DNA from 4 places in the Undibacterium sp. Di27W genome. Region 1 is predicted to be linked to each of the others. Evidence: predicted binding sites of a transcription regulator. Region 1 holds the regulator's gene; each other region holds the start of a gene.
The links. Region 1 encodes sigma-54, which starts transcription at its own class of promoters, with help from an activator protein. Its sites were predicted from a motif close to TGGCANGNAANCTGCTTT; they were not measured.
Positions count from the first base shown of each region.

Region 2: the regulator sigma-54 is predicted to act here: its motif matches at 3,190-3,207, upstream of nirB (nitrite reductase large subunit NirB).
Region 3: the regulator sigma-54 is predicted to act here: its motif matches at 3,324-3,341, upstream of ACO0LF_RS11290 (DUF1549 and DUF1553 domain-containing protein).
Region 4: the regulator sigma-54 is predicted to act here: its motif matches at 2,936-2,953, upstream of ACO0LF_RS02530 (ammonium transporter).

Region 1 is NZ_JBMPOS010000012.1:92,001-97,774, forward strand. It holds gene ACO0LF_RS22200 (KdsC family phosphatase) at 1-15, shown strand, start outside; gene lptC (LPS export ABC transporter periplasmic protein LptC) at 12-656, shown strand; gene lptA (lipopolysaccharide transport periplasmic protein LptA) at 677-1,240, shown strand; gene lptB (LPS export ABC transporter ATP-binding protein) at 1,242-1,997, shown strand; gene ACO0LF_RS22220 (RNA polymerase factor sigma-54) at 2,009-3,499, shown strand; gene hpf (ribosome hibernation-promoting factor, HPF/YfiA family) at 3,607-3,954, shown strand; gene ACO0LF_RS22230 (enoyl-CoA hydratase/isomerase family protein) at 4,588-5,682, shown strand; gene ACO0LF_RS22235 (hypothetical protein) at 5,708-5,774, opposite strand, start outside.
Region 2 is NZ_JBMPOS010000007.1:125,184-130,957, forward strand. It holds gene ACO0LF_RS15705 (molybdopterin-dependent oxidoreductase) at 1-315, opposite strand, end outside; gene nirD (nitrite reductase small subunit NirD) at 370-714, opposite strand; gene nirB (nitrite reductase large subunit NirB) at 730-3,159, opposite strand; gene ACO0LF_RS15720 (nitrate/nitrite transporter) at 3,531-4,745, shown strand; gene ACO0LF_RS15725 (protein kinase domain-containing protein) at 4,756-5,774, shown strand, end outside.
Region 3 is NZ_JBMPOS010000004.1:374,004-379,777, forward strand. It holds gene ACO0LF_RS11285 (DUF1501 domain-containing protein) at 1-729, opposite strand, end outside; gene ACO0LF_RS11290 (DUF1549 and DUF1553 domain-containing protein) at 796-3,243, opposite strand; gene ACO0LF_RS11295 (TonB-dependent receptor) at 3,588-5,774, opposite strand, start outside.
Region 4 is NZ_JBMPOS010000001.1:559,063-564,836, reverse strand. It holds tRNA gene ACO0LF_RS02545 (tRNA-Met) at 107-183, opposite strand; gene ACO0LF_RS02540 (NUDIX hydrolase) at 311-880, shown strand; gene ACO0LF_RS02535 (DMP19 family protein) at 1,303-1,674, shown strand; gene ACO0LF_RS02530 (ammonium transporter) at 1,683-2,885, opposite strand; gene aat (leucyl/phenylalanyl-tRNA--protein transferase) at 3,073-3,789, shown strand; gene ACO0LF_RS02520 (arginyltransferase) at 3,786-4,517, shown strand; gene ACO0LF_RS02515 (quinone-dependent dihydroorotate dehydrogenase) at 4,576-5,622, shown strand; gene ACO0LF_RS02510 (aldo/keto reductase) at 5,635-5,774, shown strand, end outside.

The DNA of each region.
Region 1 (5,774 bases):
GCATATCTGACATGAAATCCCATTTGACCATAGACCGCTTCCGCATCTGGCTGGCCGTGATACTGCTGGGCATACTGACCCTGGGCACCATCTGGGTCATGGAAGTCATACGTCGCAATGGCGACGATGAACAAAACCGCAGCGCAGCCAGATCAGCACCTGATTACTATGTAGAGAAATTCAATTTCATACGCCTGTCGAATAATGGCAAGGCCAATTACCATATTACTGGTGACAGCCTGGTACATCTGCCGCGTAACGACAATATAGAAATCAAGCATCCGCAGATCAACAGCTTTGATCAGGACCGGCCACCCTTGCATCTGCGGGCCGACCTGGCCGTGGTGTCGCAAAAATCCAATGTCATCACACCCAAGCGTGAGCATGATGAAGTGCATTTATATGACAATGTCAGCATGGAAAGGCCAGAGGGCCTGAGTTCGCAATTCGTGCATGTGGAATCGGATTATCTATTGCTATTGCCAGATGATGATGTTGTCAAGACCGATAAGCCCATCACCATCACCACCGGTAAATCGACATCGACCGCAACCGGTATGCTGGCCAATAACTCTACCCAACACCTGGCCCTGTTAAGCAAAGTCCGCATCCTGCTCAAGAAGCGTGAAGCGGTGAATGCAGTTAAAACCAAATAATTGAGAAAGCGATCATCTCCATGACACTTACTAAATTCGGCATTACCCATTTATTCGGCCTGGCCTGCCTGGGCCTGGTCAGTGCAACTGCATATGCAGAAAAAGCCGACAGCAACAAGGAAACCGTCATCGAAGCCGGTTATGGCGAGAGCGATGGCAAGACCAGCGTGCGCAGATTATCCAAGGGTGTCGCCCTGGTGCGTGGCACTCTGAATGTCAAGGCAGAAAATGCCGTCGTCACCGAGGCGCCGAATGGTGATCAATTTGTAGTACTGACTGGTGGCAGCAATCGCAAAGTCACCTTCCGCCAAAAGCGCGATGGCGGACCTGATCTGTGGGTAGATGGCGAAGCTGAACGTGCGGAATACAATCAAAGCACGGAAATCGTCAAATTCTTTTCCAAGGCCAAGGTACGCTATCTGGAAGGCACTAAAGTCACCCAGGAACAGGCTGGCGAATACCTGTCTTATGACAGCAAGAATGAAGTCTTTGTAGGCACTAACTCCACCAGTGGCCAGTTTGTAGAAGGTTCGGGCAGCCTGAAAATCATCTTGCAACCAAAACCAGAAAAACAGGCTAATTAAGATGACAGCACAGTCAGGCAGCACCTTGCTGGTCAAGGGTTTGCAAAAACGTTATGGTGCACGCCAGGTCGTGCGCGATGTTTCCCTGCTATTGAAAAGTGGTGAAGTGGTGGGTTTGCTGGGGCCGAATGGTGCAGGCAAAACCACTTCTTTCTACATGATCGTTGGTCTGGTACCTTCCGATGCTGGCGATATCATTATTGATGATGTCAATATCTCGCAACTGCCCATCCATGAGCGCGCCGTGCTCGGCCTGTCTTACCTTCCGCAGGAAGCATCAGTGTTCCGCAAGTTGACGGTAGAAGACAATATCCGTGCGGTACTGGAATTGCAAAAAGACAGCGATGGCAAATTCCTCGGCAGCAAGAAAATCGAGCAAAGGCTGAATGCCTTGCTGGCAGATTTGCAAATAGAAAAAATACGCGAGAGCCAGGCTTTGTCACTGTCAGGTGGTGAACGCCGCCGCGTCGAGATTGCCCGTGCACTGGCCACCAATCCACGCTTTGTCTTGCTGGATGAGCCCTTTGCCGGCGTTGATCCTATCGCTGTCATCGAAATCCAGCGTATCGTCCGCTTCCTCAAGGAACGCGGCATAGGCGTTTTGATCACCGATCATAATGTGCGCGAAACCCTGGGCATCTGCGATCACGCTTACATCATCAATCAAGGCGCGGTACTTGCCAGCGGCAAGCCTGACGACATCATACAAAATGAATCTGTACGTCGCGTTTATCTCGGAGAACACTTCCGGATGTGACGGGAATCATCATGAAACAAAGCCTGCAACTACGTACCTCACAACATCTGGCCTTAACGCCGCAATTGCAGCAATCAATACGATTATTGCAGTTATCGACTTTGGAATTGCATCAGGAGCTGGAGACGCTGCTGACCGATAATCCCATGCTGGAACGCGTCGATGATCCACTCGACCATGCGGTTCGCCTGCTGGCCGATGGTGCCATCAATACAACAAGTACCTCGGCTGACGCAGGCATGGAAGCACCTGCGCAAAGAGAAGAAAGCGATAAATCCACCGAGCCAGCCGCTGCCGATGCCGAAACGGTCATCAGCAATGACAGCACCAGCTCCAGCGAAGAAGACTGGGGCTTTGATGATGTGCAGCATGGCAGCAAATCTGGTGATGATGAAGATGGCCGTCCACAACTGGGAGCAGCCCACATCACCCTGCGTGAACATCTACTGGAGCAAATGCGCCTGAACCTGCGTGAGCCGCGTGACCGTGCCCTGGTCGAACTGATGATAGATGCGCTGGACAGCAATGGTTACCTGACTGAAACCCTGGATGAAATACATGCCAGTTTGCCATTGGAACTCTGTGTAGAAGCAGAAGAACTGGCCTTTGCCCTGAATATGCTGCAAAGCTTTGACCCGGCTGGTGTCGGTGCGCGCAGCCCTTCAGAATGCCTGGCCCTGCAAATCAGGCGCATGCCCAAAGTGGCTTTTGTCACACGCAGACTGGCATTGCAAATTGTTGAAACACAACTGGCTTTATTTGCACAAAGAGACTTCACCAAACTCAAGAAAATTCTCGACTGCGATGATGAAGATTTGCGCGATGCACAAACCATCATACGCCTGTGCCAGCCACGGCCTGGCATTGCCTTTGCCGCCGATGAATCAGATTATGTGGTGCCGGATGTGATCGTCAGAAAGTCTGGCAATGGCTGGCAAGTCATGCTGAATCAGGATGTCATGCCCAGGCTGCGAGTCAGCAGCGTGTATGCCAATATCATGAAGCAAAACCGTGGTGAAGCTGGCCTGGGTGCGCAATTGCAGGAAGCCCGCTGGCTCATCAAAAATATGCGGCAACGCTTTGACACTATTTTGCGCGTTGCACAAGCGATAGTTGAAAGGCAACGCAATTTTTTCACCCATGGTGCCGTTGCCATGCGACCCCTTGTTTTGCGCGAAATTGCTGATACACTAGGATTACACGAGAGCACTATCTCACGTGTGACAACCCAAAAATACATGTTGACCCCACATGGCATGTTTGAGTTGAAGTACTTTTTCGGCAGCCATGTCGCGACGGAAACAGGGGGTGAAGCATCTTCCACCGCGATACGTGCACTCATCAAGCAGTTGATAGGAGCAGAAGACCAGAAAAGCCCACTCTCTGATAGCAAAATTGCAGACATGCTGGGTGAACAGGGCATGGTAATTGCCCGGCGGACAGTTGCCAAATACCGTGAAGCCCTGAAAATCCCCCCAGTCAGTTTGCGTAAATCTTTGTAAGTAGTCCTTGTAATCACGGTTTGAATTGCTATATATGATTTAGCTCAAGGCAAATAAATGCCAAGAGTGTATCGTTACAGCAAGCAACATCACTATAGGAGCACAGTATGAATCTCACCATCAGTGGACACCACGTCGAAGTAACTCCTGCAATTCGTGAATATGTACATACCAAACTAGAACGTATCAGGCGACATTTCGACCAGGTCATTGATATCGCCGTCATCCTGACGGTGGACAAGCTCCGGGAAAAGGAAAAACGACACAAAGCCGACATTAATTTGCATATCAGCGGTAAAGATATCCACGTTGAAAGTCTGGCGCATGATCTTTATGCAGCAATCGATGCACTGGTAGACAAACTTGATCGCCAGGTCATCAAGCACAAAGATAAAATGCAAGACCATCAGCACGACGCCATCAAGCACATACCTGATCCGGCATCGGCTTCATAAGACCCCGGTCCTTACCCTAACAGGTTGTGGACATCCAAAACAAGGACGCTAAAGGCGTCCTTTTTGTTGGGTGAGTGGTTTTGAAATAAATAATATTTCTCAATCTATTCAGTTGATTGCCATATGGCAATCCGTACACGTATTAACGTCATTCCAGCGTGCTTTTGGCTGGAATCCAGCGGCGTTCGGTGTATGCCACGAAGTTTATTCACGCCAGAATCGTAAGACTTTGCGAGCTGGATTTTGAAATACCTGCATTCGTATTTGAAGATTGCTCGCCGGTGATAGACCGGCGGCTACTCCCTTTTCTTGCTCGCCAAGAAAAGGAAGCAAAAGAAGGCGACCCAGGCGTCGTCGCCCCTGCGGGGTTCCCGTTTATGCAGTACAAAAAATGGGAAGGCCCGAAACTCGCCTGCGGCTCAGACAGCGGTCCTTCTCTTTCCATTTTCTGTACTGCACAAACGGCGCCGACACATGGGAACTGCCGAAAGTCAAAAACAACCCCAAAGTCAAACCCAACGGCAACGAGCATGCCGTCCTTACTCTATTTCCTCATAAACATATACACCCCGTGACGCCCAAGCCTGACAAAGTTAAAATAGCAGCTTCATCCCCTACACTGCATAGTCCATCATGAGCGAATTTGTCCTCACCTCCGTCAAGAACAATATAGGCTATATCACCCTTGACAGACCCAAAGCCTTGAACTCGCTGTCTCTCGATATGGTGCGAGCATTGACGGCGACCTTGCTGGCCTGGCAGGATGATCAAAGTGTGCGTGCCGTGTTTATTCACAGCAGCAGCGAGAAGGCATTTTGTGCTGGTGGGGATATCCGTTTTTTCTATGATGTCGGCACTGCTACTCCGAAAGGTGACTCGGCCCTGCTGGAAGATTTTTTCACAGAAGAATATGCCTTAAATCATTTAATCCATTTCTACCCAAAACCTTATATCGCGCTGATGAATGGCGTCGTCATGGGTGGTGGCATGGGTATCGCCCAGGCAGGGTCAGATTGCCGTTTGCGCATTGTCACTGAGCGTACCAAGATGGCCATGCCGGAAGTGAATATCGGTCTTTTCCCTGATGTCGGCGGTGGTTATTTCCTGTCACGCACTGAGGGTGAAATTGGTACTTACCTGGGACTGACTGGTGAGATCATTACTGCCGCTGATGCTATCTATGCAGGGCTGGCAGATATCTACATCCCCACCGCTGAAATACCAGCATTGATGAATTTGCTCAGCGAAAGCGCGGCCACGGACCTGCACGTGGCAATACGTGATTTCGCAGCTAGCTTTGCAGACCAGGCAAAGCCGGATACCAGCAAACTGGCCGCGCAACATGCGGCCATCAATGACATCTTCGCAGGTAATAGTGTCACTACCATCTGTGAAAAACTGCAGCAAAACAGCAACGAATTCGCCCAGCAAACCCTGGCCACCATGCAAAAGCGCTCACCCTTGCTGATGTCAGTCACACTGGAACAACTGCGCCGCAGTAAGGACATGACAGTATCAGCCTGCCTGCGCATGGAAAGAAATATGGTACGCCATTGCTTCAAGCATGGTGAAGTACTTGAAGGCGTACGTGCCCTGGTGGTAGACAAAGACAATAGTCCACGCTGGTCACCTGCAACATTGGCTGAAGTGACGACAGAGCAGGTGACAGGATTCTTTGCAGAAGCATGGCCTGCTCATGCGCATCCTTTGCGGTATTTGGAAGGGTGATTTAAAAACTGATTTTTTAAGAAAATTAAATCAATTGCCAATACAAAAATTTGCACAAAGGTCGCATTGACGTTGCTTTTGAAGTTGAAGTT
Region 2 (5,774 bases), on a different contig from region 1:
ACTGTCCGGGCCATGGGTCTTGATGGTGTCAGCAAACTTGTCCGCCATGCTGGCAATGACGGTATCCCAGTCACTGCGCTGACGCAGCTCTTCACGCATTAGCGGATCACGTATTTCGGGATACAGTGCCCTGACCTGTTGTTGTAGCCTGATATCCGCTGACAAATGCAGGGTACTGCCTTTGCTGCACAAACGACCAAAATTGGCTGGGTGCTCAGTGTCACCACGCACACCCAGTACTTGCTCGCCATCGCTTTCTATGACTACACCGCAACCGACGCCACAGTAACAACAGGTAGATTTGGTTTCAGTCATACATGCCTTTAAAAGCCCGCAACATAGTAATCATTTGTGAGCTTGTGCATTTTCTCATGCCTCTACTGCATGTGCCGACAATTCATTGGCATCAAGATAGACCTGACCTGCTTCCACTTTCAAACTGAATTTTTGTGTACAACCCACGTCCGGTGCAATCGCACAGCCCGTGGGTAAATCTATATTCCAGTTATGCAAGGGACAGGCTACCTTTTCGCCAAAGACGATGCCTTGCGATAAGGGGCCGCCTTTGTGCGGACATTTGTCCAGCAGGGCAAATATCTTGTTTTCGCTATTCCTGAAGATAGCCACATCCGGTTTGCTGTCACGGGCGACTACACGGGCGCCCAATACAGGTATGTCGTCAACGCGACAAATAACTTGCCATTCCTGATTCATGTTTTTTCCTTTCAATTAGGCTGGCAAGCGCTCAAACTGTCGTGTATCGACCTGGGCTTTTTCTGGTTCATGCCATGGATCAGATTCACCTTCCAGTGCAAACAGCAGATGTTGATACAGGTCTTTGCGACGGCCATGGTCTTCCAGAATAATTTTCTTTACATAGTCGAGGCCAACGCGGGCCAGGTAATGGACGGTACGTTCCAGATACCAGCCTTCCTCCCGATATAACTGCAAGAAGGCGCCGGTATATTCCATGACTTCTTCATGGGTTTTGAGTTTGACGAGGAATTGCGCGACTTCGGTTTTGATACCGCCATTGCCACCGACATAAATTTCCCAACCTGAATCAACACCGATGACACCAACGTCCTTGATACCGGCCTCGGCACAATTACGTGGGCAACCAGATACCGCCAGCTTGACCTTGTGTGGCGCATACATGCGTGCCAGTTCACGTTCCAGTTGTTGTCCCATGAGAGTGGAATTTTGCGTACCGAAACGGCACCATTCACTGCCCACGCAAGTTTTCACGGTACGCAAACCCTTGGCGTAGGCAAGGCCAGATGGCATACCCAGGTCTTGCCAGACGGCGCGCAAGTCTTCTTTCTTCACACCCAGCAAATCGATGCGCTGACCGCCGGTAACCTTAACTGTCGGTATCTTGAACTTATCGACAACGTCAGCAATCCTGCGCAATTCGCTGGCATTGGTTTCACCGCCCCACATACGCGGTATGACGGAGTAAGTACCATCCTTCTGGATATTTGCGTGTGAACGCTCGTTGATGAAACGCGATTGCGGATCATCCCTGGCTTCACGCGGCCAGGTAGAAATCAGGTAATAGTTGATGGCTGGCCGGCAACTGGAGCAACCATTAGGCGTACGCCATTCCATGAATTCCTGCACGCCAGCTACTGTCAGCAATTTGTTGACCTTGATCGCATCACGCACTTGCTGATGACTGTGATCAGTACAAGCGCACATGGGTTTGACTTTAGACGCAGTCGAATAATCACCACCCGCCGTGAACATGATGATCTGTTCTACCAGCCCGGTACAGGAGCCGCAAGATGCCGATGCCTTGGTATGCTTGCGCACATCGTCGAGTGTGAACAAGCCTTTTTCCTTGATGGCCTTGACGATGGTGCCCTTGCAGACACCGTTACAGCCGCAGACCTCGGCCTCATCCGGCATGGCAGCAGCCTTGGTGTGTCCTTCATGACCAACATCGCCAGTATTCGATTCCCCAAACATCAATGAGTCACGAATCTCGGCAATATTCTTACCTTCACGCAGCAGTTTGAAATACCAGCTGCCATCGACAGTATCGCCATAAAGGCAAGCACCAATCAGCTTGTCATCCTTCACCACGAGCTTCTTGTAAACACCACCTATGGGGTCGGACAAAATGATTTCTTCAGTATCCTTACCCCCCATGAATTCACCTGCAGAAAACAGATCTATGCCCGTCACTTTCAGTTTGGTGGAGGTGACTGAACCCTGGTAACGACCTATGCCAAAATTCGCTAGATGATTGGCACAGACCTTGGCCATTTCAAACAGAGGTGCGACCAGGCCATATACAGTGCCACGATGATTGACGCATTCGCCAACGGAATAAATACGTGGGTCATAAGTCTGCATGGTGTCATTGACGATGATGCCGCGATTGCAGTACAGACCAGCAGATTCTGCCAGCGCAGTATTAGGGCGTATGCCAACTGCCATGACGATCAGTTGCGCAGGGATTTCCAGGCCATCGGTAAAGCGTATGGCTTTCACATGACCAGCATCATCACCAATGATGGCTTCGGTATTCTTTTCCAGCAGGAAGTTCAGGCCGCGGTCTTCTAGGGATTTTTGCAACATCTTGCCAGCAACGGGATCAAGCTGACGCTCCATCAACCAGCCTGGCAAATGCACCACAGAGACACTCATGCCACGCATTTTCAAGCCATTTGCCGCTTCCAGACCCAGCAGGCCACCGCCAATGACGACAGCGTGAGTATGCTTTTCTGCCGCCTCTATCATTGTATTGGTGTCGTAGATATCGCGATAGGCTATTACGCCTTTCAGATCTTTGCCCGGTACAGGCAGCATGAAGGGCGTAGAACCCGTCGCCAGCAATAGACGGTCATATTCAGTTTGCGTGCCATCTTCGGCAATCACGACGCGCTTGTGGCGATCTATTTTGGTTATTTTTTTTCCGAGATGCAGGGTAATATTATTTTCTTCATACCAATCCACATCATTGAGCATGATGTCCTTGATGGTTTGCTCGCCAGCCAGTACGGGTGATAGCAGGATGCGGTTGTAATTGGCATAAGGTTCTGCACCAAATACGGTAATGTCATACAGGTCGGGGGCGATCTTGATTAATTCTTCCAGGGTACGCACACCTGCCATACCATTCCCTACCATCACTAGCTTAAGTTTCTTCATGGCTGCTCCTTTGCTTGTCTCCTCACACACTAAGCAAGAGCAATGCCAGTTCATTACCCCCAGAGAGAAGACCAGCCTGTTTTTATAAGCCCGCACCAATTTGACTGCACATTAATATGGTTTTCACCAAGAAAAACGGAGGATTCCTCTGCTGGCAGCAAGAGCAATGCCACTTATTGAAGCATGCGCCCAAAATCCTCATGGCACTCATAAAAAAAACAGTCATTCTGGTGCATTGCACCATTTAATTCAGGGTGCGCACAGTTTTTGCGCAGAAAGTTTTGTTTTCAATCAAGAAATATGCGAATCACCTGCACATTTTGATGGCACGTCCCTTGCAAGTGGCATGCATGTTCACTATTGGAGCGATCATGCAAAAAACTTCCTTCTGGAAAGCCGGGCACACGCCCACCTTATTGGCATCCTTCTTTTATTTCGACCTGAGTTTCATGGTCTGGGTATTGCTGGGGCCACTCGCCATCCAGATTTCCAAGGACCTAGGCCTGACTGCAGCACAAAAAGGCCTGGTCGTCGCCACCCCCTTATTGGCTGGTGCCTTGCTACGCATCGTCATGGGCGTGCTGGTCGATCATTTAAAACCCAAGAAAGCAGGATTGATAGGCCAGATCGTCGTGCTGATAGGCTTGTGCTGGGCATGGCTGGGTAATTTGCACACTTATGAACAACTGCTGTTCCTCGGCGTGATCCTGGGTGTCGCAGGTTCTGCCTTTGCCGTGGCATTGCCGCTGGCATCGCGCTGGTATCCGCCTGAGCATCAGGGCACTGCTTTAGGGATTGCGGGTGCAGGCAATTCCGGCACCGCCTTTGCGGCCCTGTTTGCGCCAGCGCTGGCAATTGCCTTTGGCTGGCAAAACGTGTTTGGCCTGGCGCTGATACCATTATTGATTGCCTTGGCGGTTTACCTGATTTTCGCCAAGGATGCACCGGGTGATACACCAAGCAAATCATTGACTGAATACCTGGCTGTGCTGAAAGACAAGGACGCCTGGTGGTTCATGTTCTTTTACAGTGTCACTTTTGGAGGTTTCTCTGGCCTGGCCTCTTCCCTGACCATTTATTTCAATACCCAGTATGGTTTAACGCCCGTCACGGCAGGTTATTTCACTGCCGCCTGCGTTTTTGCCGGGTCGCTGGTGCGTCCTATGGGTGGTCGTATTGCTGACCGCATAGGTGGGATCAAAACCCTGTCTGTCATGTACACCATCGCTTCTGCCTTCCTGTTCATTGCAGCTACAGGTTTGCAATCAGCAAGCACCGCTGTATGTGTCTTTGTGGTTGCCATGCTGGCTCTGGGTACGGGCAATGGTGCGGTATTCCAACTGGTGCCGCAGCGTTTCCGTAAGGAGATGGGTGTCATGACTGGCCTGGTAGGCATGGCTGGCGGCATAGGCGGTTTTTATCTGGCTGCCAGCATGGGTTATTCACGCCAGCTCACCGGCAGTTATCAAATAGGCTTGTCGATTTTCGCCAGCCTCGCCATCATCGCCTTGCTGGGTTTATCATTGGTCAAGAAACGCTGGCGCACGACCTGGGGCTCTGCCGCCATGACTACAGCAAAAATTTAATCCATCGCATATGCCATTGACAGTCAGCACAGGACATCACAGCGTAGCCGGTTTACGCCCACGTAATGAAGACTTTGTCGGCATGGTCACGCCAGGCGAACCCGAGCTATCCTGCAAGGGCATGGTGTTGGCCGTGGCTGACGGCGTCTCTGGCAATGAAGGCGGGCGTGAAGCGGCTGAATATGTAGTACGTGGCCTGCTGACCGATTACTATGCCACGCCTGACACCTGGGAAGTAACGACTGCACTCGACAAGGTGCTGGTCGCCATGAATAGCTGGGTGCAGCAACAGGGATCGGTACGCCGCGAACTGGCAGGCATGGCCACCACCATGACCTCACTGGTCTTGCGCGGACGCATGTATTACAGCGCCCATGTGGGCGATACCCGCTGCTACCTGTTGCGTGACGGTGCGTTGCAAAAACTGACCCAGGACCATGTCTGGGACAGACCAGAGATGCAACATGTGCTGACCCGCGCCATAGGCCTGGACAATCACCTCGTCATCGATCATGGTATGGGTGAGCTGCGTGTCAATGATGTCTTTTTACTGGCTTGTGATGGCATCTGGGCCAGCCTCACCGAATATGATCTGACAGATTTTTTGAAGCAGGTCAGCGCAGGCAAGCTGAGCAGTGAGGCGTCCTGCGAAGCGCTATGTGCAGCCGCACTGAAAGCGGGGTCGCAAGACAACTGCAGTGCCGTGATAGCACGCATAGACAGCTTGCCAGAAGGCGAATTGCGCGATGCCATCAGCGAGCTGCACGCCCAGCCTGTACCACCACGCATGAAGCCCGGCCAGACCCTTGATGGCTATGCGATAGAAGAAGTCATGCATACCTCGCTGACGACGATACTGTATCGCGTTAGCGATACCACTCATCACCAGCAACTGGTGTTAAAAACCCTGCATCCCGACAAGGCCAATGATGCACCGGAGCGCTCAGCCTTTGCGCATGAAGCATGGCTGGCCAAGCGCGTGGTAGCGCGCTTCTTTCCCCAGGTAATCACGCCCGATCAAAGAAACTA
Region 3 (5,774 bases), on a different contig from region 1:
AGCAGATGAGACCAGGGCTGGCCTGTCCAGATGCAGGATGGGTGAATCACCCTGGCGGAAAGCCGTACCCTGGTAAGTCGCTGGCAAGAAGCCGGAACTCCATATCGTCTGGCCACGGCCACCACCGCTATTGTCATAACCGGTTGGCAAGACGACGAAGCTGGGCAGGTCAGGATTGGCGCTACCCAGGCCATAAGTGATCCAGGCACCCAAAGCCGGGCGGCCAGGTGTCAGGGCGCTGGTATGCAATTTCAGTGAAGAAATCACGTGCGTGCTGCCTTCAGTCTTGCTACCTTTGATGAAGCAGATATCGTCCGCCTGTTTGGCGATATTTGGCACCAGGTCAGAAAACCAGGCGCCGCTTTCGCCATACTGTTTCCAGGTACGCTTGGTCGCATACAGGGCACCGACACCGCCATCCGTCGCAGTCTTGAGATTTTTGGAGAATGAGTCTGGCATGGGCTGGCCAGCCAGCTTGATGAGATCGGGTTTGTAGTCAAACAAGTCCAGGGTACTTGGCGCACCGGCCATGTGCAGCCAGATGACCGACTTGGCTTTTGCAGCATGATGGGCGACTTTCAAGGCCAACGGATCATCAAATGTCGCTGCCTGAGCACTCGACAGCAAGCCGCCGCCCAGAAGTCCTCCCGCAGTTAATCCCCCCAACCCCAGGCTACCCAGGCCCAGTCCAGCATGTGACAAAAAGTCGCGGCGTGATTTATTGGTCATGACATTTCCCTTTTCACTCGATTATTAATTTTTGTATCTTCGTATTTTCAAGCTGATGCGCTGGCATCAGAAGCGGTAACTGAATTCATTGGAATTGGCCGCTGCATGCACCAGGCTGAGGAAGGCTGCAGCCCTGGCCTTGTTGAGCTTTTGGCTATCGTCCCTGGCAGTTGGTGTATTGCCGGCATCGGCATCATCATCGCCCTGGCCAGACTTTGGTTTGGCCTGTTTTTGCTTTTCCAAAAATTCCAGGAAGGCGATTTTTTCGAAACGGTCTGCCGACCGGCCATAGGCGGTCTTATACAGTTTGTCGATGTTATTTCTGAGTTCAACTGACTCACCAAAGCCTTCAGGCACACCTACTTTTTTGCCGTCGGCGATCTGTTTTTGGGTGATTTTTTCCTGGTTGTCGAGGAAGCCCAGCAAAGTCGCCTTTTCGGTTTTATCTGGCAAGCGCGCATACAGTATCTGGTACAAACGATCTATCTGTGCCGACTCACTATTACCGGCCTCACGCAATACCCGGCCCGCCAGCGCTTGCGACCACTGGAATACCAGGTCACTATTGATCAGCGCCAGAGCCTGCGGTGCAGTGGTAGTCACATCGCGTTTGCTGTGTACCAGTTGTGGGTTCGCCATATCGAAGGTTTCCAGTAGCGGGTAAGGAATATTCCTGCGGGTGAAGACATAGACACTACGACGGTGATAGTCATGTGGATCTGTCGATGTGACCCAGGCATTGCCAGCATTGAAGTTGCTCGGCACTGGTGGCAAGACGGATGGACCACCTAGCTTTTCTTCCAGCAAGCCAGAGGCAAGCAGTAAGGAATCACGTATCTGTTCTGCATCCAGGCGCTGTCTTGGGAAAGATGCCAGCAACTTGTTGCCTGGGTCGGTTACTTTGGTATCTTCGCGTTCAGCAGATGACTGGCGATAGACATTCGATAGCAAGATCTGACGATTCAACTTCTTGACGCTCCAGCCTTCCTTGATGAAATTGCTGGCCAGGTAATCCAGCAATTCAGGATGGCTGGGCTTGTTGCCCATCTTGCCAAAATCACTGACTGACTCAACAATGCCGCGACCAAAATACTGGGCCCAGACGCGGTTCACAAACACACGGGCAGGCAAAGGATTATTCTCGCTGGTCAGCCAGTTCGCCAGTGCCGTGCGACGACCAGATGAGGTGGCGGTCGGCACGATATTGGGTTTTTCACTGGTCAGCAAAGACAGGAAACCTGGTTGCACTTCTTCCAGATGCCTGTCATAGATGCCATTTGCCAGTACATAGGTAGGCGGCGCTTCTGCATGACCAAGCTCGGTCATGGCGGAGATATAGCCAGGATGCCTGGGTTTGATGTTGTCAAACTTCTTCAGCTCAGCTTCGAGTTTCTGGTATTTCTCGTAGCCTTCCTTGTCCTTGGTTTTTAGTTGATTAACCGCATTGCGGGTACGTCCCTGCATGGTCCACAGGTTGCGGTGGTAAATCCAGCGGTCGTAGGCAGTGCGCTCATTTTCTGGCTTGGTGATGGAGTCACGCGTGGCTGGTACAAAGCCCAGCAAACGGTCAGCCTCTGCCTTATCGATGATGGGACGTATCAAGGCTTCCTGTTTGTCACGGATGTCCTTGGTAGTGGCTTCCCACTTTGCCTGTTTCAATTCATAGTCTTCTTTTTGCTTGCCGGTCGCGGCGATGATGTCATCGCTGGCACTGGCATTCACGAAGAAGGATTGCAACTGGTAATACTCTTTTTGCGAAATCTTGTCGAACTTGTGATTGTGGCAGGCAGCGCAACCTACTGTGGTGGCGAGGAAGACCGAACCTACCGTATCAGTCAGATCAGTGGCGATTTCCACCTGCTTTAGATTCAAGTCACGGGCATTGACTTCATCAGGATAATTGCGCAAGAAACCAGTGGCGATCAATGCCTCCTGATTGCCAGGGAAGAGTTCATCACCGGCCAGTTGTTCCTGGACGAAGCGGTTGTAGGGCTTGTCATCGTTGAACGCCTTGATGACGTAGTCACGATAACGCCAGACATTCGGCCGTGTGCCATCCGCATTGAAACCATCACTATCAGCGTAGCGGGTCAGGTCCAGCCAGCGACGACCCCAGCGTTCGCCATAGCGGCTTGAAGCCAGCAGCCTGTCCACCAGCTTTTCATAGGCCTTGGGAGACTTGTCTGTGACGAAAGCCTGCACTTCTTCTGGTGTCGGTATCACGCCCCAGGTATCGAGCGTGGCGCGGCGTATGAAGCTGGCCCTGTCAGTATCTGGCGAGGGCTTGATATTCTTGGCTTCTAGCTGTGCCAGGATGAAGTTATCAACTGGCGTATGTACCCAGCTTTTTTGTTTGACTGCAGGCAGCTCAGGATTTTTCAGAGGCTGGTAAGCCCAGCCCTGGGCAACTGCGGCCTGGGTCTTGGCGACAGCTTTAGTTTCTTCTGCAGCACTGAGGCTGATGGCAGTGCCTGACAAGGCCAAGGTGATGGCGAGTGCAAGTGGCTTAAACATCGCGCACTCCTTGCTGATGCTGGGTTTTAATCATGAAATACTCCCTGGTAATAATGGGTGAACTAGGCTTTTCACTATCAATAGCAACTATCGCGCCACCAATGAGACTCATATAAAATAAATCATAAGTCATTGATAAATATAGGAATTTATAAAATTCGTAATGGCACTGGCATTCTCTTGACTGCTTATTTTTCAAACACTTGCAAAGTGTCCTGCTGATTTAAAAACAAGCCACATGACTGCCTGTTTCATGCACAGCAGAAAGTATCGTTTTGTAACGTACCAACAAAAAACCCAGGCATAAGCCTGGGTTGGTTTTTCGCTTGCGCGTATCCTGATGATTACAGCTTGCCGCTCAGTGTGACACCTATCCAGCGCGGTACTGCTGGCGTAAAACTATTCCAGGTCTTCAGCAAAGGCGTGTTGTCATTGAAGGCATTCTTGAGCACCAGGCTAAGGTCGTAGGATTGATTGCGGCTACCTATGCCTATCGCCAGGTCGGTAATGCTTTTGGCAGCTACCCAGCCATAATCGGACAAGGCATTGTCCGAGTTATATTTGCTGTTATACAGGGTATTCGTGCTGGCATGGAATTCCCTGTTACCCAGCACAGGGATACGATAATCTATACCCACATTGAAACTGTATTTTGCCGCCCCCGGTAAAGCCTGGCCAGAGACATCGCGATAAGGCGCAGCACCGGTATAGCCGTTTTCAGATGGCTGTGCCGAGTTGGTGAAACTCTTGTAGCGTGCATCATTATAGGCACCCGAGAAACGCACCAGGGTATTCGGCAAGCCGCTATAGACACCGTCAATTTCCAGCCCCTGCGCCCTGACCTTGGGCACATTACCAGTCGCTGAAGTGTAGTAATTAGTACCGTCATTGTTCAGATTGGTAGTGTAGACATCCAGCACACGCACAGCCTGCTGGTAATCCTTGATATCCATGACAAACAATGCTGCGTTCAAGATCAGCTTATTGTCCAGCAAGGCAGATTTCAAACCAAATTCAAAGGCACTGGTTTTTTCTGCCTTGACGAGATTGGATACCCCATTGGTGACCTGGGATATGCCAGCCTTTTCCCCATATTGCCAGGAAGCATAGCCAGTGACGTTGTCATTGATCTTATACGAAGGGCTGATGACAAAAGCAGGTAAACCGCCCTTGAAAGCTTCTGCCTGTACCGGATTGAACAATACCCCTATTTGTGACTGGCGCAAGGCCTTGGCGGCTGCCACCTGGGCTTTTTGGGCGGTACTGAGGCTGTTGTAGGCAGAGCCAGCAGCGCCGGTGATGGTCGTGCCAAAATATTTATTGGCAGTCTGATCGGCCAGCGTCAGTTGGCTGGCAGTATTGCCTGCATTCAGCACACCCGCGCTATTTGATGAAAAGCCGCCGAGTTGCACACCATTGATGGCAACAGGATTGAGTTCAGGCGCAAAGCCATAATCTTTCAATAGCGTGCTGGCAGTATTCGTGCGGTTTTCATAGGTATAACGCAAGCCTGTCGTCAGGGTGAAGTCATCATTCAAATGCCAGTCAGCCTGGGCAAATGCAGCAGCGCTCTTGTTCCTGATTTTTTGCAAACCAGCCGGGCTATTAAAGGACATGTTCAAGCCATCGAGAGAGTTTTGCAGCAGGTAGCGGCCCGCCCCATCCTTGTCCAGGGTGCTGTACTGGCTGGCGCTGGCAAACCAGGCACCGGCATCGTTGGCCCATTGGCGGCGGTAATCTGCACTATTGGTGACATCAAGGAAGAACAAGCCAGTCTGGTAATCGACCTTGCCGCCAGGTTGTGAAGTCAGGCGTAATTCCTGGCTGGCCTGGCGATAATCATTCCAGAAACCGCCTGCATTGCGATAGATATCAAATGGTGTGCCTTCATCATTGACGGCATTGAAATGATAGTCTTTATAGGCCGTAATTGAAGTCAGGGTATGTGTGCCCAGGTTCCAGTTCAATTCTGCCGATGCGCCATTGCTACCAGTGATCAAAGGGCGCTGGTAATCATTATTGACGGCATTTTGCCCGCCGCCATTCAAATAATCATTCTGGTAGGTATAGCTACCCAGTTGCGTGAACCAGCGGCGCGCCAGGCGCGTGCTGGCATCCGTGCTCAAGGTATTCGCAGTGCCATTCGCGAATGTTGTCGGTGTTGGCGTATTGATAGTACGACCATTGGTGGTTTCACCTGCCCTGGGCTGGGCATCAAAGGCAATACGGGCACTGAAGTCCTTGGTCGGTGTCAGCAAGAATTGTACGCGGCCAGAAACCCTGTCTTTATTGGTATAGGTAATATTTTTGTTGTACAGATTGGTGATATCGCCAGCGCCCTTGCTGACACTGAGGGTACCGCGCCAGGCCAGCAAGTCATCAATGATGGATCCACCAGCAGAAAAGCGCCCCTGCACAGTATCGTTCTGGCCGAAGGTCAGCGAGTAACTGGCATCCGGTGTAAACGAAGGACGACGTGTCGTGACATTGATGACGCCTACGCTGGTATTCTTACCCAGCAGAGTTCCCTG
Region 4 (5,774 bases), on a different contig from region 1:
AGCCATATCGCTCAATATCATCAATAGCAAAGGTCTATGCTTTAATGGACATTGTTAGAGCATAGCAAAAAGCCCTTGATTATTTCTAATCAAGGGCTTGAATACTTGGTTGCGGGGGCAGGATTTGAACCTACGACCTTCGGGTTATGAGCCCGACGAGCTGCCAGACTGCTCCACCCCGCGTCTGAAGAATGAAACTATACATGGTTTTGCTGCTCTGCGCAATCCTTTTCTAGGAAGAGGACTTTTGGCGTACTTGTGCGGACAGATGTTACACTCTGCAGATTCGCCAATTTTGACTCTTTTGCTCATGAAATTCTGTTCCGAATGCGCGTCCCCGGTGACCTTGCAAATCCCTGCCGATGATACCCGCGAACGCTTTGTTTGCACGGCTTGTGGCACGATCCACTATCAAAACCCCAAGATGGTGGTAGGCTCCATCCCGGTATGGGAAGAAGATGGCGTCACCAAGGTTTTGCTCTGCAAGCGTGCGATAGAACCACGCCTGGGTTTCTGGACGCTGCCTGCTGGCTTCATGGAAAACAAAGAGACCACGGCACAAGCCGCACAGCGCGAGACTGAAGAAGAAGCTGGCGCCAATATCAGATTACATGAACTGTTCTCTATATTGAATGTGCCGCATGTACACCAGGTACATCTATTTTATCGCGCCACTTTACTGGATTTGAATTACGCCGCAGGCGTCGAAAGCCTGGAAGTAGGCTTATTCTCCGAAGAACAGATCCCCTGGGACGATATTGCCTTCCCCACCATCAACCATACACTGAAATTTTTCTTCGAAGATCTGGCGAAGGTCAAAAGCGGTGGACGCTTCCAGATGCATGAGCATGATATTTTCAAACCCATGCGTGATGGTTAATGCAGATAAGATTTCCATAAAAAATGGGCGAAGATAATCGCCCATTTTTTTACCTGCGTCACTAACAAAGCCTCTGAGCGCTGTCCGCCAAGGAGCTCGGGTAGCTACTTTAGCATAGTACTTAAGCACCTACTTCCTGGTTATGCTTTCCCTTCAGATGGAATGGTGCATTGAGAACTCAATGTCAACCAAAATGACGGACTACCTGCATAGAAAAGAGATTGCCAATGACACTTCGCCTTTCAGAGCTGAATATAGATTGCGAGCATTGTGGCAGCGCCAGTCCTGCCAACAGTGAGGCATGCATAAAATGCAGCAATTCTTTTTTGTTTCTTGAGCAAGCGCCAAGCACATGGAAACCCTGGGATTTTTCGCAATGGTTATATGCCCGTCACTTTCAAATTGCAAAAATCGCAGAAGATGTGAATTACCTGACTTTCACACGCGATATACAACTTAATTACCTGATCGGCTATTTCTACTATCAATTGATGAATGGCGGCCTTTGGCAGTATCTGGCAAACCCTTGTGGCGTTGACGCACCACAATTAGTGGTAGCGCTTGAGGAAATAGGCGCAAAAGAAACCGCTAAAATCATCGCTGAGTCTCTGGCATTTTTTCCTGACGGTGAACCACAAGCAAATCATGAATTGAGATGGCAAGCACTCTCATCTATTCCTGATGAAATCAGGGAAAGGCTTGACGATCATCTGACCACTCTGGTCAATGATGCATCAAGCCCGGAAAATTTGCTATCACTGCTACAGAGTCAGTGTGCACATTACAAGACATAAAAGAGGGCCTACCAACTGGTTTCGCGTTCCGCAGTTGATGAGATTTTGTGTATCGCCAAATCTGCCCCTATAAATTCTTCTTCTGGTTCCAAACGTATGCCTATGAATTTTTTCAGGCTGGCGTAGATGACATAACCACCACCGAAGGCAATTGCAACGCCCATGGCCGTGCCCAGCAATTGGGACATGAAGCTGACACCACCCAGGCCACCCAAAGACTTCAAACCAAAGATGCCCGCGGCAATCCCACCCCAGGCGCCACACAGGCCATGCAGAGGCCAGACGCCCAGTACATCATCAACCTTCCATTTATTCTGGGTCCAGGTAAACATCCAGACAAAGATGGCACCAGCGATTCCACCAGTAAGCAGAGCCCCCAAGGGATGCATGAGATCAGAACCGGCACAAACTGCGACCAGACCAGCCAGTGGGCCGTTATAAACGAAGCCGGGATCATTCTTGCCGAGCATGAAAGCGACCAAAGTCCCACCTACCATGGCCATCAGTGAATTCATGGCCACCAGGCCATTCATCTTATCCATGGTTTGTGCGCTCATGACATTAAAGCCAAACCATCCTACCGTGAGTATCCATGCACCCAGCGCCAGGAAAGGGATGCTCGATGGCGGGTGAGCAGCAATCGCGCCATTCTTCATATAGCGCCCCCGGCGCGCACCCAACAGCAGCACGGCAGGCAAGGCCACCCAGCCGCCAAAAGCATGCACGACGACGGAACCGGCAAAATCATGGAACTCTTCAGAAAACATTGCCTTCAACCAGGTCTGTATGCCAAAACGCTGGTTCCAGGCTATACCTTCAAAAAAAGGATACAAAACACCGACCAGCAAGGCAGTAGCAATCAGTTGCGGATGAAATTTTGCCCTCTCGGCAATCCCGCCAGAGATAATGGCGGGAATGGCTGCAGCAAAGGTAAGCAAGAAAAAGAATTTAACCATTTCAAAGCCATTTTTAGCAACCAGCACTTCAGCACTGGAATAAAATTGCACGCCATATGCAATGGTGTAACCGACAAAGAAGTAGGCGATGGTCGATACTGCAAAGTCGACAAGTATCTTGACCAGGGCATTGACCTGGTTTTTCTTGCGCACAGTGCCTAATTCTAAAAATGCAAAGCCCGCATGCATTGCTAGTATCATGATTGCGCCAAGCAAGATAAACAAAGCGTCTGCGCTGCTATTTTGTGCATTCATACAAAATATCTCCCAATATAAGTGCGAATTTGAATTAAAGATGCACTGATAAAGCAAAATACATTCCAATTTGGTGCAATTGATAAGTGATTGATTTAATGCGATTTTTTGAAACTGATTATTTGATAAATAAGTTTGATGCACTGAAATATGGCGTTTTTTTGGTGCAGCCTCGATTGGAGGCCGCGTGATCCCCTGGCTGGAAACGGATAGCCCCTTTCCTCATCCCAGCACCGCTTTGACTGAAAAAGATGGTGCTGCAGGCTTGCTGGCAGCTGGTGCTGATTTGTCGGCAGAACGTCTGCTATATGCCTATAAAAATGGCATCTTCCCCTGGTTTTCTGATGGGCAACCCATTTTGTGGTGGTCTACCGATCCGCGCATGGTCTTGCAAGTGCAAGATTTCAAATTATCCCCCAGCCTGAAGAAGCGCCTGCGGCAAGTCAGTAAAGATCCGCGCTGGGAAGTGCGTTTTGATAGCGCCTTTGAAGATGTCATGCTGGCCTGTGCAGCACCACGCAAAGAAGGAAGCGGCACCTGGATTTCTGAAGAGATCGTCACTGGTTATGGTGAATTACACAAGCTGGGATATGCCCACTCCGTCGAGGTGTGGCTGGATGGCGAACTGGTAGGCGGCGCCTATGGCGTCTGCATAGGCCGCATGTTTTATGGTGAGTCGATGTTTGCCAGGGTCACGGATGCATCCAAAATAGCCTTGGCGCACCTGGTATTTTTCTTGCGTGAACATGGCGTGAAAATGTTAGACTGCCAGCAAGAGACAGCACATTTGGCGTCTCTGGGCGCAAAAGCGATCAGCAGGGCCGAGTTTTTGCGCTGGGTAGAACATGCCTGTGCCCTGCCAGCGATTAGCAATTGGACCATAGCCAACAAAATCAGCCCGTGACCCAGCTTAACGAACTCCCCTTCGCCAGCATACAGTTTTATGCGACCGCGCCCTACCCTTGCAGTTATCTGGAAGGTTTGCAGGCGCGTTCGCAAGTGGCGACACCTGCGCATCTGATTAATGCTGATGCGTATTCTGAACTGGTGAAGAGTGGTTTTCGGCGTAGCGGTATTTTTATTTACCGGCCGCATTGCGATAATTGCCAGGCTTGTACGCCGGTGCGCGTACGCGTCAATGAATTTGAAACCAACCGCAGCCAGCGTCGAGCCTGGAAAAAACATGGAAATCTGCAGGCTCGTGTCAGCAGTCTCAGTTATGTCCACGAACACTATGAGTTGTATCAGCGCTACCAGGGTGAGCGCCATTCTGGCGGCGGCATGGATAATGACAGTCGTGACCAATATGCGCAGTTCTTGCTGCAAAGCCGGGTAAATACTCGCCTGGTAGAATTCAGAGATGAGAAGGATGTCTTGCGCATGGTCAGTATCATCGATGTACTGACTGATGGCCTGTCATCGGTGTATACCTTTTATGACCCTGACGATGCAACAGCGTCATATGGCACTTACAATGTCTTGTGGCAGATAGAGCAAACGCGCTTATTGAAACTGCCCTATGTCTATCTGGGTTACTGGATCGCTGCCAGCCCCAAGATGGCTTACAAGACCAATTTCCGCCCCCTGGATGCTTTGATGCAGGGGCGCTGGCAGACTTTACGGGAACTGTGAAGTTCCCCGTCCATCTGCCTCTCAAATTTTATTTCAACCTTCTTCCTCACCTATTTACATGTCTGCAAAACTTCTTTACTCCCTGATCCGCCCTGCCCTGTTTGCCATGGATCCGGAAAATGCCCATCATCTGACTTTACCGGCACTGCAACGTGTCAATAAACTGGGACTGTCTGGTTTGTTGACCAACAAACCAGCAGAAGATGCGCGCCCTGTCATGGGCGTACGCTTTCCCAATCCGGTAGGCCTGGCCGCGGGTTTGGACAAGGATGGTGCGTATATTGATGGCCTGGCTGGAATCGGTTTTGGCTCCATAGAAATTGGTACTGTCACACCACGTGCACAAGCGGGCAACCCCAAGCCACGCATGTTTCGACTGCCGCAGGCGGATGCCATCATCAACCGCATGGGTTTCAATAATGGCGGTGTCGATGCCTTTGTTAAAAACGTCCAGGCCTCGCGCTTTTATCAGGACAAGCAAGGCGTATTGGGCCTGAACATAGGCAAGAATGCCGATACGCCTATAGAGCGTGCGGCAGAAGATTACCTGCATTGCCTGGCCAGGGTTTATCCTTATGCCAGTTATGTGACCGTGAATATCTCCTCCCCCAACACCAAGAACCTGCGCCAGTTACAAGGTGCGACTGAGCTGGACGCCTTGCTGTCGCAACTCAAAGAAGCGCAGCAAAAACTGGCCGATGAACATAAGCGCTATGTACCCATCGCCCTGAAGATCGCTCCGGATATTGATGCAGAACAGATCAAGACCATAGGTGAGGCCTTGTTGCGCCATAAGATAGATGGTGTGATTGCCACCAATACCACCATCACCCGTGACGCCGTCCAAGGCTTGCCGCATGCAGAAGAAACCGGTGGACTGTCTGGCAAACCCGTATTTGAATTATCCAACCGTGTTATTCGCGCCTTGAAGGCAGAACTGGGTAATGAGTTACCCATCATCGGTGTAGGCGGGATTTTCTCTGGTGCGGATGCAGCAGCTAAAATGCAGGCGGGTGCAGCGCTGGTGCAAGTCTATTCCGGCCTGATTTATCAAGGACCTGCCCTGGTAAAAGAATGTGCTGATGCCTTACGCCAACACAAATAAAACTCGCAGACCATGAAAAAAATCTTACTCGGCAATAGCCAGCTCAGCGTCTCCACGATTTGCCTGGGCACCATGACTTTTGGCGAACAAAACACCGAAGCAGAAGCGCATGAGCAACTGGATTATGCGCTGGAACGTGGCATTAATTTTAT